DNA from 4 places in the Sinorhizobium sp. 7-81 genome. Region 2 is predicted to be linked to each of the others. Evidence: predicted binding sites of a transcription regulator. Region 2 holds the regulator's gene; each other region holds the start of a gene.
The links. Region 2 encodes PhoB, which activates phosphate uptake and scavenging genes when phosphate is short. Its sites were predicted from a motif close to TGTCATNNANCTGTCAT; they were not measured.

Region 1 (3,957 bases), on a different contig from region 2:
TCCCAGAAATGAAGTTTGCGGCCGTATTTCGAGCCGAGCAGCACTTCCGGAACAAGGCCGTTTTCAAACGTCTCCGGCGTACCCCACTCGCTGGTGATCATCGTGTCGTGACCGAGATGCCACCAGAAATCATAGGCGAGCTTCTGCGGTCCGCGATCCATCTCCCATTGCCCGAGCACGTCGAAGCTGTCGTGGTCGAGCAGGAAGATGCCGCCCGGCGCGTTGCCGTCGCGGTCGGCGAGCGCGTTGGCGTAGATGCCCTCCGGTCCACAATGGATGGTATGCAGCCGCGAATAGTTTGCCTTCTCGGCAATTTCCGCCGGATCGATCACGCGGACGATCTGCGGATTTTTGGGATCCGGCTTGGTGTCGATAATATGAAGCCGCGACGACCTGAGACCGGGCACGACCAGATAGCGGCGCTCGACATGCGGGTGCGGCGCATTGGGGCAAAGGCAGGACGAGCAGGCGTTCCAGCCGAAATGATGCAGTTCGTCGCCAACATTCGGCATTTCGACCTGCCCGACGATCTCAGAATAAGTCGTTGAGGTCGGATCGACATCGACCACGGCAATCGCATCCGGTCGCTGTCGATCCGGATCGAAGGCCGCCACATAGGCGATGGTTTCCTTCGGGGCCTTTGCGGCCATGCGCGGTGACGGATAAAAGGAAGGATCGGGTCGCCACGTCGCCATTTCGTTTCTCCCCCAGGGAAGACAATGCGTGGATCCTGATGCAAAGGGTAATGCATGTCGCCCAAAAGTGTGCAGCGGTTTTGGGAAAACGACATGCATTAAAGCAGTTTAGTAGGTGCGGCAAAAACGCGTCGGAAATGCGGCGTCATTGCCTTGTTTTGACGACAGAAAGAGGGACACGTGACGGTTTTCGAGTTTGAAGCGGAACTATGGCTCTATCCTGGAAAGGGCGGCTGGCATTTCGTCACCCTGCCCAAGGACATCGCCCAGCAAGTCAAGTTCCTGGCCGAACCGAAAAAGCGCGGATGGGGAAGCGAACAGGTAATCGCACGCACCGGCAAGACCGAATGGACGACCTCGATCTTTCCCGACAAGGGCTCGGGCTCGTTTCTCCTGCCGGTCAAGGCGGAGGTTCGGCGGCAGGAGAAGCTTGCGGCCGGCCAGAAGATCCGGATCGCGTTGACGCTGGACAGCGCGTAGATCATGCGGTCTTGGGTCGAATATCTGCCCCTCACCCTAACGCTCTCCCCGCAAGGGGCTTGGGCGGCAGAGCGTCGCCACGAGTCCCCTTCGCCCCGCTTGCGGGGAGAAGGTGGCCACAGGCCGGATGAGGGGCATTTTCGCGCAGCAAGCCGCTCCTCAAATTCAACCCGAAATCATCCCGCTCCGCCTACGTCTCTATCCTCAGCTTCATCCGGTCGGCGGCAAAGCGCGTGCGCGAAAATTCGACAGGCTTGCCGTCAAGATCGGCATTCACCGATTGCGCTTCCATCACGATCGCGCCGGGCGAGAGCTTCAAAAGCGAAAGCTCGTCTGCATCGGCATGCCGCGCGACGATTTCGGTCGAAACGCGCACATAGTCGTCCAGCCCGTGCACGGCAAAAGCCTTGGTGACCGAGCCGAGGCGGGCGTATTCCTCGGCTATCCCGGGAAAGCGGTCGGCGGGAAAATAGCTGACCGCCGTCGAGAGCGGCCGGCCGTCGCCGCTGCTCACCGTTCGCAACTCTATGAGCAAGGCGCCGGGAGAAACGCCTAGGGCCGCCGCAACTTCGCCGCTCGCCGGCACTTCCGCATGGCCAAGCAGCCGCGTGCCGATCTCCTTCACCTGTCGGCCGAGTCCTTGCGAAAAGCGGGTGCGCCGCGAGATCGGATAGCTGACGCGGTCCTTGCGCTCAATGATCGTGCCGCGCCCCTGCACCGCGCGGACAAGGCCTTCGTCCGCCAGCGCCGCCAGGGCGCTGCGAACCGTGTGGCGATTGACGCCGAATTCCTGCGCCAGCACCGTTTCCGGCGGCACCATGCCGGTCTGGTCGTAGTCGCCGTTACTGATCGAAAGCCGGATGCGGTCGGCGATCTGCCGCCAGAGCGCCACGCCGGTCTGCCGTTCGACGATTTTCTTCAACGCCATTCCTCTTCACCCCATTTTCTCCGCGAATGTCACAAGCCTGTCATTTGCGGGGGCTAAGGAAAAGTATAAGATGTACAGTTATCTAGATCAATAGACATTTAGGATAAAACCATGAACGCAACTCAGAAACTTGAAGGCCTCCCCGAAGAGGCGGCCAAGCGCAGGGAAGGCATGCGGCTTCTGGCGCGCGCCAGCCTCGCCGAACTGAAGACGGCTTGGCAAGCGATCGCCGACAAGCCGGAAATCTTCGCGGTCCGTGGTCCGGAAACGGGTCTCGTCATGGTGCGCGGCCGGATCGGCGGCGGCGGCGATGCCTTCAACCTCGGCGAAGCGACCGTGTCGCGCGCCACGGTCAGGCTCTCCAGCGGCGAGATCGGCCACGGCCAACTGCTCGGCACCGACAAGGAACGCGCCCGCTACGCCGCGATCTTCGATGCGCTTCTCCAGACCGGAAAGTATCGCCCGGCAGTCGAAGCGCTGCACCGGCTGATCGCCGCCCGCATCGATGCGGAAGACCGCCGGAAGGCGGAAGAGACCGCCGCGACCCGCGTCGACTTCTTCACCATGGTCCGGGGAGACGACTGATGGCCGCACAATCGCAAATCTATGCCGGCGCCTTCGCCGATCCGGTGTTTCAGGCGCAATCCGTATTTCGCACCTTGATGGATGGCTTTGCCCGCCCGGGCACCGTTACCAGCTTTGCGGCGCTTGCCGCCCCGCCCTCCCCGCTTGGCAAGGCCAGCGGCGCCGTTGCGCTGACGCTCTGCGACCACGACACGTCCGTCTGGCTCTCGCCAGCGCTCGCAAAGTCCGCAGTCCCGCAATGGATCGCCTTCCACACTGGCGCACCAATGATCGAAACGAAGGATGACGCCCGCTTCGCCTTCATCGAGAAGGGTGCCGCCGTGCCGAGTTTCGATCAGTTCGCGCTCGGCACGCAGGAATATCCCGACCGCTCGACGACGCTGGTCATCGAGATCGAAGCGCTCACGGGCGGCCAGCCGTTTATCGCCAGGGGACCGGGAATCAAGGATGAGACGGTCATCGCGCCGGAAGGCCTGCCCGATCTCTTCCTCGATTTCTGGGCTGCCAACCGGGCGATCTTCCCGCGCGGCATCGACCTGGTCCTGACGGCAGGCGATGCGGTCCTTTGCCTGCCGCGCACCACCAAACTCGAGCGGGAGTAAGAGCATGTACGTAGCCGTCAAAGGCGGGGAATCCGCCATTGCCAATGCCCATCGCCTGCTTGCCGATCGCCGCCGCGGCGACCGCGCGCTGCCCTCGATCACCATCGAGCAGGTTATCGAACAACTCGGACTTGCCGTCGATCGCGTGATGGCCGAGGCCTCGCTTTATGACCGGGCACTGGCTGCGCTCGCCGTGCGCCAGGCGCGCGGCGACATGATCGAGGCGATCTTCATCCTGCGGGCCTACCGCACGACGCTGCCGCGCTTCGGCTATTCGGAGCCGATCGACACGGCGAAGATGAAGGTCGAGCGCCGCGTCTCGGCCACCTACAAGGATCTGCCTGGCGGCCAACTGCTCGGCCCCACCTTCGACTACACCCACCGCCTGCTCGATCCTTCGCTGATCGCAGATGAGACAGTTGAGGAGCCGGCAGTGAAAGAGCCCGGCGAGCATGTCATGCGCGTCTCCGACATTCTCGATGGCGAGGGCCTCATCGAAGGCGACGGCCGGATGCCGGAAGGCCACGTGATGGGCGATCTCACGCGCGAGCCGATGGAATTCCCGATGGCACGCGACCTCCGCCTTCAGGCGCTTGCGCGTGGCGACGAAGGTTTTCTGCTGGCCCTCGCCTATTCCACCCAGCGCGGCTACGGCCGCACCCACCCC
Region 2 (3,957 bases):
TGCCAGTCCGCCCGACGCCGCACTGAACCTCGTCGAGGATCAGCAGCAGGCCGAACTCGTCGCAAAGCGCCCGCAACTCCTGCAGAAACTCCTTGCTGGCCAGGCGAATGCCGCCCTCGCCCTGGATCGGTTCGATCAGGATCGCCGCCGTCTCGTCATTGATCGCATCCTTGACCGCAGCGAGGTCGCCGAAAGGAACCTGATAGAAGCCTGGCGCCTTTGGCCCGAAACCCTCGATGTACTTCTGTTGGCCGCCGGCCGCGATCGTCGCGATCGTGCGGCCATGGAAGGCGCCTTCGAAGGTGATGATATGGAACTTTTCCGAATGCCCTTTGGCGAAATGATAGCGACGCGCAGTCTTGATCGCGCATTCGAGCGCTTCCGCACCCGAATTGGTGAAGAACACGCGGTCCGCGAAGGTCACGGCGGTCAGCCGGCGGGCCAGGCTTTCCTGCCCGGGAACCTCGTAGAGGTTGGAAAGATGCCAGACCTTGTCCGCCTGCGCCTTCAGCGCCTCGACGAGGTGCGGATGTGCATGGCCAAGCGAGTTCACGGCAACGCCTGCGGCAAAATCGAGATAGCGCGAGCCGTCTTCGGCGATAAGCCAGACGCCCTCGCCTCGCTCGAAACGCAACGGCGCGCGCATATAGGTGTCGTAGAGCGGCGTTGTTGCGGCCATGGCGAACTTCTCCTTCCGTCCTGTTGGCATCGATATCGGCTGATCGCGTCCGATAAAAATCAAAAATGCCGCCTTTCGGCGGCGCAGGCACTATTCCTATTTCGCACTGCAATGTCAACAAAACCAAGGCTTGCAACGGCCCTGAAGGCTTAGATTCCGACGTGCGAAAAAACGTCCGGCGAGGGCTTGCAAAAATGCAACGGCCAGCGAGCAAGTTGGGGAAAACCCCGAAATCGATTCGGCGCGATTCCCGCGACTCTTGCCACGGAGTCACCCTGCCAGTAGGTTAATATTCAATTACTAGACGCATGCGGCGGACCTAGTCACCAAAAGAGTTATCGCGTTGCAGCTCCGGAGTTTTTCCGGAGCATGGTGATGGATTCTGCCATCCAACGCCGAGAACGGAGAGTGCAGAATGAACTGGACTGACGAGCGGGTGGAGAAACTGAAGAAGCTGTGGTCGGAAGGCCTGAGCGCCAGCCAGATCGCGGCACAACTGGGTGGCGTCAGCCGTAATGCCGTCATCGGCAAGGTTCACCGGCTGAGCCTGCCGGGGCGGGCCAAGGCCGGCGGCGCGACCACTGCCGCACGCCCGAAGCGCACCACTTCCGCTCCCCGCGCGCCGAATTACGCCGCGCGTGTCACAACCCGCACCGTCACCCGCACCGCTGGTGCCACCGTGCTCAAGGAAGAGATCGAAGTCGATCTCGTCGCGGATCAGGACCTCGAACACGCACCCAATGTCGTCGTTCCGATGTCCCGCCGCCTCGGCCTGACGGAGCTCAGCGAGCGCACCTGCAAGTGGCCGATCGGCGATCCTTTGAAGGAAGAGTTCCATTTCTGCGGCAATGACTCGCCGGAATCGTCGCCTTATTGCAGCTATCACACGCGGCTCGCCTATCAGCCTTCCGGCGAGCGCCGGCGGATGCGCTGATCGGTCTTGCGAACGCAAATGAAAAGGGGCCTAAAGGCCCCTTTTTTATGCATGCAGAAACCGGACAACAGCGGCCTTCAGCTTTCAAGTGAATAGCCGGCACCGCGCACGGTGCGAATGACATCGGGCATGTTCGAAAAGTTCAGCGCCTTGCGCAGACGACCGACATGCACGTCCACTGTGCGTTCGTCGACATAAATGTCATGACCCCACACGCCGTCGAGAAGCTGTGAACGGGAGAAGACGCGCCCCGGCGAGGACATCAGGAACTCCAGCAGCCGGAACTCCGTCGGTCCGAGCCGAACCTCGCGGCTGCGCCTGTGGACCCGGTGCGTCTCGCGATCGAGCTCGATGTCGCCGCAGCGCAAGAGCGTCGAAAGTACCTCGGGCTTGGCGCGCCGCAGCATCGCCTTCACCCTTGCCATCAGTTCCGGCGTAGAGAACGGCTTGACGACATAGTCGTCCGCGCCGGTGGCGAGACCACGAACCCGCTCGCTTTCCTCGCCGCGCGCAGTCAGCATGATAATCGGCAGGCGCTCCGTTTCCGGCCTCTGCCGCAGCCGGCGGCAAAGTTCGATGCCGGACACTCCGGGCAGCATCCAGTCGAGGATCAACAGATCGGGCAACCGCTCCTGAAGGCGGATTTCAGCCTCGTCTCCACGCAGGATCGTATCGACGTCGAATCCTTCGGCCTCGAGATTGTAGCGCAGGAGGACGCTCAGCGCCTCCTCGTCCTCGACAACAGCGATCTTCGGCAACATTCGGTCATGCTCCTTCCCACGCGCGGGTGCCGTCATGCCACCGCGGCACAATACGGGCGCGAATACTCGCGACCGGGACAAGATTAACGCATGCACCTGCGCATGCGGGTATCGGGCGCCCTAGATCGTTTCATTGAAACAGTGAAACGACCTAAATCTCTGAACGACGCAACTCCGGACGAAAAACCGTTGTCCTGGAATTGCTCTAGTCCGTCACGGAGCCCAGCGACGACGTCGTGTCGTCCTTCGGCCGTTCGCCTTGCGGCTGAGCACCCGTCGCCATGTAATAGATCGTTTCGGCGATGTTGGTCGCATGGTCGCCGATACGCTCGATGTTCTTGGCGCAGAAGAGAAGATGCGTGCACGGCGTGATGTTGCGCGGATCTTCCATCATATAGGTCAGCAACTCGCGGAAAAGCGACGTGTAGATCGCGTCGATCTCTTCATCGCGCTCGCGGATGCTGTTCGCCTTTTCCGGCGAACGGGAGGCATAGACGTCGAGCACTTCCTTGAGCTGGACCAGGGCCAGCTCCGCAAGATGCTCCAGGCCACGCGCGAGCTTGCGCGGAATGCCGGATCCGGCGACCGCGATCACGCGTTTGGCGGTATTCTTGCCGAGGTCGCCGACACGCTCCAAATCGGCGGCGATCCGGATCGACCCCATGATCTCGCGGAGATCCGACGCCATTGGCTGACGCTTGGCGATGGTGACGATCGCCTTCTCGCCGATCTGACGCTCGGCGTCGTCGAGGATCGCGTCGTCCGAAATCACCTTCTGCGCCAAGGCCAGATCCGAGTTCACCAGCGCCCGGACAGAGTCCGCCACCATCTGCTCGGCAAGCCCGCCCATCTCGGAGATCCGGCGCGTGAGATATTTCAACTCCTCGTCGAAGGCGGACATTATGTGTGCATGAGTCATTTTCGTTTCCTCAAGGCGCGCGCTGTTCTGGACGGACCTTCATCGATCGTAAGGGTTGGAAACCGCTTTAGCCGAACCGACCCATAATATAGTCCTGCGTGCGCTGATCATCCGGATTGGTGAACATCTTGTCGGTGTCGTTCTCCTCGACGAGATTGCCGAGGTGGAACATGGCGGTGCGTTGCGACACACGCGCGGCCTGCTGCATCGAATGGGTCACGATCACGATCGTGAAATTCGCACGCAGCTCGTGAATGAGCTCCTCGACCTTCGCGGTGGCGATCGGATCGAGCGCCGAGCAGGGCTCGTCCATCAGGATCACTTCGGGGCTGACCGCAACGGCGCGCGCGATACAGAGGCGCTGCTGCTGACCGCCGGAGAGGCCGGTGCCCGGCTCTTGCAGCCGATCTTTGACCTCATTGAAAAGGCCCGCCTTTTGCAGGCTCGTTTCGACGACCTCATCGAATTCCGCTTTCGTGCGGGCGAGACCATGAATACGAGGACCGTAGGCGACGTTCTCGTAGATAGATTTCGGGAACGGGTTCGGCTTCTGGAACACCATGCCGACACGGGCGCGCAGTTCCACGACATCGATGCTCGGATCGTAAATATCGTCCTCGTCGAGCGTGATCTTGCCGGTCACCCGGCAGTTCTCGATCGTATC
Region 3 (3,957 bases), on a different contig from region 2:
TACGCTGTCGAAGGCACGGATTTCGATCTTGGCCATGGCGACGTCGCAATCGCGGCGATCACCTCCTGCACCAACACCTCGAACCCGTCGGTGCTGATCGCGGCCGGCCTGCTCGCCCGCAACGCCGTCGCCAAGGGCCTGAAGACGAAGCCCTGGGTCAAGACGTCGCTCGCACCGGGATCGCAGGTCGTCGGTGAATATCTGGCGAAGTCCGGCCTGCAGGCTGACCTCGACAAGCTCGGCTTCAATCTCGTCGGCTTCGGCTGCACCACCTGCATCGGCAACTCCGGTCCGCTGCCGGGCCCTATCTCCAAGACGATCAACGACAAGGGCCTGATCGCCGCCGGCGTTCTCTCCGGCAACCGCAACTTCGAAGGCCGCATCTCGCCGGACGTCCAGGCGAACTACCTCGCCTCGCCGCCGCTCGTCGTCGCCTATGCTCTCGCAGGCACGGTCCAGAAGGACCTGACCAGCGAACCGATCGGCGAAGACAAGGACGGCAAGCCGGTCTACCTCAAGGACATTTGGCCGACCTCGCAGGAGATCCAGGACTTCATTTTCAAATACGTCACCCGCGAACTCTACGCGACGAAATATGCGGACGTGTTCAAGGGCGACGCCAACTGGCAGGCGGTTCAGGTTCCGGCCGGGCAGACCTATGCCTGGGACGAGGCTTCCACCTATGTCCAGAACCCGCCTTACTTCGTCGGCATGGGCAAGACGGGCGCCGGCATTTCCGACATCAAGGGCGCTCGTGTCCTCGGCCTCTTCGGCGACAAGATCACGACCGACCACATTTCTCCGGCCGGCTCGATCAAGGCCGCGTCTCCGGCGGGCTCCTACCTGCTCGGCCATGGCGTGACTGTTGCCGACTTCAACCAGTACGGCACCCGCCGCGGCAATCATGAAGTGATGATGCGCGGCACCTTCGCCAACATCCGCATCCGCAACCACATGCTCGGCCCGAACGGCAAGGAAGGTGGCTACACCATTCACTATCCGTCGAAGGAAGAGATGTCGATCTACGATGCGGCCATGATGTACAAGGAAGAGGGCGTTCCGCTTGTCATCTTCGCCGGGGTCGAATACGGCAACGGTTCGTCGCGCGACTGGGCGGCCAAGGGCACCAACCTGCTCGGCGTCAAGGCCGTGATCGCCCAGTCCTTCGAGCGCATTCACCGTTCGAACCTCGTCGGCATGGGCGTCATTCCCTTCGTCTTCGAAGAAGGCATGACCTGGGAGTCGCTGGGCTTGAAGGGCGATGAAATCGTGACGATCGACAACCTCGCCAATGTTCAGCCGCGCGAAAGGCGCGTGGCTCGGATCACCTATGGTGACGGCTCGGTCAAGGAAGTTCCGCTGATCTGCCGCATCGACACGCTTGACGAGGTCACCTACGTCAACAACGGCGGCATCCTGCAGACGGTTCTGCGCGACCTCGCGGCCTGAGTCTGCCGACCGTCTTACGGCTTGAAAGCCGGGGCATCGAATGATGCTCCGGCTTTTTCACGTCCCCGTACCGGTAAGCGGCGAGATACTCACTCCAACGTGACTTTCCGTTGAAGAACGGCCGTCGTATGTATGATTTCCCGCATTCGAGCCTGCCGACCAAGAAGTGACGCCATGACATCCGCCTGCAAAACGACCATCCGGCGTCTCGCCCTGACGATAGCGTTTCTGGGGGCCGGCTGCGGGGCGGTGGCTGCGGATGATGGAACGACAATCAAGGGTGTTGTCGAACTCTTCACCAGCCAGGGCTGTTCGTCCTGCCCGCCCGCGGATGCCGCGCTGAAGAAGCTCGTCGACGAGGGTGACGTCGTCGCGCTCGCCTATCACGTCGACTACTGGAACTATCTGGGCTGGGCCGACACGCTCGCTTCCAAGGAAAATACCGAACGGCAATATGCCTATGCCCGCATGCTCGGCAGCAACGGCGTCTATACGCCCCAGGCCGTCCTGAACGGGCGCGATCATCTCAACGGCGCCAATCTACAGGCGATCAGGAGCCGGCTCGACACGATGAACACCGACGGCCGGGGCCTGGCCGTTCCGGTCGATGCCGCGATCGCCGCCGATGAAATCTCGATCAAGATCGGTGCCGGCGAAGGCAAGGCAAATGTCGTCGTCGTCTATTTCGACCGGGCCAAGGTGGTCGATGTCGAGAAGGGCGAAAACAGTGGCAAGCAGATCGCCTACTGGCATGCCGTGCGCGACATACAAACGATCGGCATGTGGGACGGCAAGCCCGCCGAATTCAGATTGCCCGCTTCCGTCCTGATCGAGGGACGTGGCAATAGCGGCTGCGCCATTCTGCTGCAATCGATGAAGGATGCGGATACCCCGGGCGCCATCGTCGGAGCAGCCGCCGTTCTTGCCGGCCCGCAGGGCAAGCTTTGAACCCCGCAGGGTAAGCTTTGAACACGGAATTTTTCTGAAACGGGGGTGGTTCGGCCCGGCAGCATCGAGGGGCTGGGGCTGAGGGTTCGAAGTTACCGGACCGAACCGGTCATGTCTGCGTTCGTAATCTCCCGCAGCATGACGACCTGTCCGGACATACGGTGGCAACGACTCTGTCCGGCAGCGGTCGGAGTTTTGCCGTGAATTGGGGCGGCGATTTGACTGAATTGCGGCAAGGACAAGAATTGCCGGTATTGTTCAACAGCTTCCGTCTTGCTTTTCAGATCGTGTCAGGCACACTGTCGTGGTTCTGTCACATCAGAAGGCCGGAATGCCGATGACCGATGAACCGGATTTGCCGCAAGGCGAAACGCGTCGCCAGGGCCAGACCACGTCGGAAGTGGTCGACTTCCACGAGTACAAGAACGCCAGAAATCCCCCTCCCGTTACATTTCATCGCCGCGAGCTGGACCAGATTTTGCGACTCTATGGCCGCATGGTCGGCGAAGGCGAATGGCGCGATTATGCGATCGACCACACGAGGGATCGAGCTGTTTTCTCAGTGTTCAAGCGATCGGGGGAAACGCCGCTTTACCGGATCGAGAAAAATCCGAAGCTTGCGGCAAAACAGGGTGCCTATAGTGTGCTCAATGCCCATGGCACGATATTGAAGCGTGGCCATGAGCTTGCCCAGGTGCTCAAGGTGTTCGACAAGGTGCTGAAGCTCGTCGAGACCTGAGACGCTTCTCCGAAGCCAGCGCGGTACAATGACGGAAAAGCCTACGTTTGCCGCAATTCAGCGCGGGATGAGGAAAAGTGTGCGCAGTTTTCCGCCGCCCTCTTCGCTCATGTCTAAGACCGGTAGAGCGTATCCGGATAGACGCCTTCGGCCGGATCGCTGGCCGTTCCTTCGCCGAGCGCAAGCTGCATGATGGCCGTGTCGAGCCACCGGCCGTGCTTGAAGCCGGTCGCCTTCATCAATCCCTGGTGCTCGAAGCCGAGAGCCCGATGCAGCGCGATCGATGACGGATGCGCGCCGCCGATCACCGCCACCATCTGGCGGAAACCAAGCGCGGTGCATCGTCTGACCAGTTCCGCGAGCAGGGCCCTGCCGACGCCTTTGCCGCGGGCCTCCGGCGCAAGATAGATGGAGTCCTCCACCAGGAACCGATAGGCCGTCCGCGTGCGGAATGCGGAAGCATAGGCGTAGCCGATGATCTCTCTTCCGTGATCTTCCTGTGCCACGATGTAGGGATAGCCATTGCCGGTAATCGTCGAAAAGCGCAGTGCCATCTCCGCCTCGGAGGGCGGCGTTATCTCGTAGGTCGCGACGCCGTTCAAAACGGACTCGCGATAGATCCCGGTAATTGCTGGAAGATCGGCAGCGACGGCGTCGCGGAGAGTGACAGGCATGGGACTTCGTGGCGTTAGGACTATGCGACCAATCGCATGGATCGGGCGAGGCGATCAAGGCTGTTCGGCTGCAGCTCATTAGATCGGTTTACGGTTCAAAGCCTCGCGGCAACCTGTCCTCGTCAGAAAAGAGGCTGAGCGCTACAG
Region 4 (3,957 bases), on a different contig from region 2:
CCTCTCGCCGGTCAGCTCCGTGTGCAGGCGAACCACCTCCCGGATATGTTCGCGCTCCACCTCTTCCGGGAAATCCCTGTATTCGAGCCAGCGCAGCCCGTGACTGGCGATCTCCCAGCCTGCCTCCTTCATCGCCGCGACCGCTTCCGGATTGCGCGCCATCGCAAGCGTCACGCCATAGACAGTGAGCGGCACACCGCGGCTCGTGAACATGCGCCACAGCCGCCAGAAGCCGGCACGGGAGCCATATTCATAAATCGACTCCATGTTGAGATTGCGCTGCCCTTGCCAGGGCTGCGCTCCGACGATCTCCGACAGCAGGCATTCGGAGGCCGGGTCGCCATCGAGAATGCAACTTTCGCCGCCCTCCTCGTAGTTCAGGACGAACTGCACGGCGATGTGCGCATCGCCCGGCCAGCGTGGCTGCGGCGGCGTGCGTCCGTAGCCTACAAGATCGCGCGGATAGGAAGTCTCTGCCATCAAATCACCCTTCGACTTTTCCGGAACGGTAGCACCGCGAACCGGATTGTCGAGATGAATTTGACGTCCGCAAGAGGCGCCTAGCGCCCCGCGAGCAAGGAGGCCATGATGAAGGGGATCGGTGCGACAGCGCGCCCTTCGGCCAGGCTTTCCACCACCGGCCGTTTCGCCCCGCCGTCGCGCGAACGGGCGGAGATCTTGCCGAGCGGATGTTGCGAATGGACCCGCATCGGCGCGCCGGGACCCTGTTCGACGAACAAGGCAAGACTGCCGATCGCCAGCGGCCTTTCGAGATGCGGCTGGAAAAGTTCCCGGAGCGGCGCTTCCATGCGCCGGGCAGTCTCCGGGTTCAAGGCGCCGGTCAGCTTCATGTGAAAGCGATACTCGTCCATCACATAGGGATCGCCCCAGCGATGAAGGTTGGTGAATTGCGGCGCCGTCAGGCGATCCGGGTCGCACCGCTCGATCTCGTCCTCGCTCATCGGCGCGCGGAACCTGTCGAACGCCTGCACGACGCGGGCGGCGAGCAGGTGCATCTCTTGGCTCGGCACCTGCGGCACCAGTCCCCAGCATTGGCTGAAGCGCGCGACCTCCATCCCCGCGATTTCGAAAGGCGCCTCGGCGCCGGCGAAGTGCATCAGCGCCTTCAGCAACTCGGTTTCGTCAGTATCCGGGTTGAGGCAGAACGGTGCCATGACCACCGCATGAAAGCCGAAACGGCGCGGCACCGCCGTGTGGAAGGCGATCTCCGAGACGCTCAATCCGGCGACGGAAGGCAGTTCCGTCGGCTCATCCGAATAGACGTTACGCCCGAGCCAACTGGCGGCAACTGCCGACAGCGGGTCCCCTATAGGCGGGGTGAAACAAATGGCGTAACGCATGGCGCAAGCTCCGGAAGTCCGTCGATGGCCCGCCTATTAGGTGATTTGCGTGACAGATTGACGAAGTTGGAGGCTCGGCACGAGGTCGTGAATCGGTCGTTCAAAAAGCGGCCGAGGAAACAAGCTGGCGTTCGGCGGCACCTGTTATGCGGGGCAAGACGAACAATGGAAACATGCGGCGTCGAAACCCCGCTCAAGCCGCACTCGTGTCCGGCGCCGATGCGCGAGGCCCTATTGTCAACACAATGAGTGCAGTTACTACAAAGCAGCGCGTACCTTGAAGCGCGGAAAAATCGCGCAAATGGTGCAAGGCAGCAGCCTGCCGTTCATAGCACCGCCGCGCCGAAGGAAATCCACCCGCGGTTTCCTTTGAAGGTTGGCACCGGCCGCCCGTGGGCGGACCAATGCCTTGTAGTCTCCAGGCGAGATGCCGGTGACCGACCGCTTACACTCAGGCATGAGTAACCGAAGCGAAAAGCGGGGATCAGAGCGAGGGCAGGCTTTGCTGGACCAAACTTCTGTATCAATCATCATCTCCAACTATAACTATTCGCGCTTTCTCAGGCGCTGTGTCGACAGTGCCCTGGCTCAGGATCATCCACACACGGAGGTAATTGTCGTCGACGATGCCTCGTCGGATGAATCGCCCGATGTCATCAGGTCGTACGGCAGCAGGATCCGTCCCTGTCTCAGAGCGGCAAACGGCGGACATGCGGCCGCCTTTAACACTGGATTCGCCGCGAGCGTTGGCGACATCGTGTTCTTCCTGGATGCCGACGATTATCTTTACCCGAATGCCGTGTCGGAGGTCGTCAACGCTTGGGAGGCTTCGACCGCGCAATTTCAGTTCAGGCTCCATCTCGTTGATGAACGAGAAAAGATCATGGATATCTTCCCGCCACCGGAGCAGCCGTTCGATACAGGCGACGTGACGCCAAAGCTGTTTCATCGCGGGCGTTATCAGACGACGGTGACAAGCGGCCTTGCCTTTGCCCGTTCCGCCCTGGAAGCGGTCATGCCGATGCCCGAAGAGAAATTCAGGCAGGGAGCCGATGGCTATCTTGCAACTGTGGCGCCGCTGCATGGGCAGGTTCAGGCCACCGACGTCTGTCTCGGCGCGTACCGCATGCATGGTTCCAATCACTCGCTTTTCGCCGAAAAACTGGCCGAACGTGCCCGTTGGCGCGTGCAACACGATTTCTGCCGCCTTGAAGCTCTTTCCACTCAGGCTGCGGCCGCCGGATCGCAATTGCAGCCCGGAATCGCATTGCACGACCCGATCCACCTTGAAGAGCGGCTTGCGTCCTTGTGCATCGAGCAGACTCGGCACCCGGTCAGAGGCGACTCTCGGCTGCGTCTGGCGACAGCCGGGGCAACTGCCAGTCTTGCGATGAATTACTCGATCCGCAGGCGCGCTGTCGAAGCGCTTTGGTTCCTTGCAGTCGGCCTGCTTCCACGGCAGGCGGCGACATCGGTGCTCTCCTGGAAGCTCGTTGCATCATCCCGCCCCGCGTTCCTGACTGCGCTGTCAAAAACCATACGGCGAGCAATGGGTTAACAGCATTTTATACAAGCTGCCGCAGCGCTGCGATGTGCTGGGCGCACGTAAACGACTCCGGGAGATCGATGGTCGGCTGGCCAAGCATCTCGTCGACAACGACGCGCGCCAGGACATGCGCTATACCGAAGCTGACCTTAAAGCCGCCGGTCAGCACGGAGAGATTGTCATAATCCGGATGGCGACCGACCATCGGCTCACGTCCCGTCGCCCTCGGGCGCATCCCGGCCCAACGCTCGATCACCTGCGCGCCGCGCAAGGCGGGCGCCAAGGCTTCGGCGCGCCGTATCAGCGCATCCAATTGAGCATCGGTCGAGAACGGCTCGTCAAACCGGTTCTCGCTGGTGCTGCCGACCGCCACATGACCATCTTCATGCGGAACGATGTAGAGCCCATCGGTGAAGATGATCGGCATGGCCGGATCGACGTCTGCGCCGAGCAACGCCGCTTGCCCCTTGACTGCGTTGCCGCTCGGCGCCTGTGCCGAAAGCGCCAGGCGGTCGATCAAGCCAAAGCTTTCGACCCCGGCGGCGAGAATGCAATGGCCGAAGGATACTGCTCTGCCGTCCGCGAGCGAGAGCCGCCCGCGTCGAGGATCGAGCGATGCAATCTCGGCCCCCTGTTCCACCCGAATATGGGGCAAACGCGTAAGCGCTGCTTCGAGCGCCCGCAGGAGGCGTCGCGGCGCCACTCTCGCGGCGAGCGTGTCGTGGACGATACCGAAAGGCGCCGCCTCCGCCGCCGGCCAGTCACAGCCAGCGTCCACATCCCCGATGTGCCAATGGAACCGGCGCTCACCTGCCACCCAATGCTGGGCAGCGTCCTGCTCGTGACCGAGCGCGATCTCTCTCAAATGTTGCTTGCCGAGCGGCATGACCCGGCCACAGCGCCGGTAACCCGTGGAGAGACCCGTCGTTTCCTGCAATTCGGCGATCTCGTCTTCGAGGGACACCAGCGCATCGAACTGGAATTGTTTCTTTGCGTTCCATCGGTCGGGCATATGCGGCATCAGGGCGCCGAGCAGGCCGCCGCTTGCGC

Region 1: the regulator PhoB is predicted to act here: its motif matches at 2,131-2,147, upstream of phnF (phosphonate metabolism transcriptional regulator PhnF).
Region 3: the regulator PhoB is predicted to act here: its motif matches at 2,698-2,714, upstream of QN224_RS18910 (DUF2794 domain-containing protein).
Region 4: the regulator PhoB is predicted to act here: its motif matches at 1,411-1,427, upstream of QN224_RS17840 (DUF1045 domain-containing protein).

The regions. Positions count from the first base shown of each region.
Region 1 is NZ_JASKLT010000002.1:165,721-169,677, forward strand. It holds partial or broken gene QN224_RS08100 (selenium-binding protein SBP56-related protein) at 1-695, opposite strand, end outside; gene QN224_RS08105 (DUF1905 domain-containing protein) at 876-1,175, shown strand; gene phnF (phosphonate metabolism transcriptional regulator PhnF) at 1,366-2,103, opposite strand; gene phnG (phosphonate C-P lyase system protein PhnG) at 2,215-2,688, shown strand; gene phnH (phosphonate C-P lyase system protein PhnH) at 2,688-3,290, shown strand; partial or broken gene QN224_RS08125 (carbon-phosphorus lyase complex subunit PhnI) at 3,295-3,957, shown strand, end outside.
Region 2 is NZ_JASKLT010000001.1:474,839-478,795, reverse strand. It holds gene QN224_RS02315 (aspartate aminotransferase family protein) at 1-679, opposite strand, end outside; gene QN224_RS02310 (GcrA family cell cycle regulator) at 1,095-1,613, shown strand; gene phoB (phosphate regulon transcriptional regulator PhoB) at 1,691-2,374, opposite strand; gene phoU (phosphate signaling complex protein PhoU) at 2,580-3,293, opposite strand; gene pstB (phosphate ABC transporter ATP-binding protein PstB) at 3,361-3,957, opposite strand, start outside.
Region 3 is NZ_JASKLT010000005.1:222,900-226,856, reverse strand. It holds gene acnA (aconitate hydratase AcnA) at 1-1,449, shown strand, start outside; gene QN224_RS18915 (thioredoxin family protein) at 1,624-2,397, shown strand; gene QN224_RS18910 (DUF2794 domain-containing protein) at 2,729-3,136, shown strand; gene QN224_RS18905 (N-acetyltransferase family protein) at 3,250-3,810, opposite strand.
Region 4 is NZ_JASKLT010000004.1:403,444-407,400, forward strand. It holds gene puuE (allantoinase PuuE) at 1-480, opposite strand, end outside; gene QN224_RS17840 (DUF1045 domain-containing protein) at 561-1,361, opposite strand; gene QN224_RS17845 (glycosyltransferase family 2 protein) at 1,819-2,919, shown strand; gene QN224_RS17850 (FAD-binding oxidoreductase) at 2,927-3,957, opposite strand, start outside.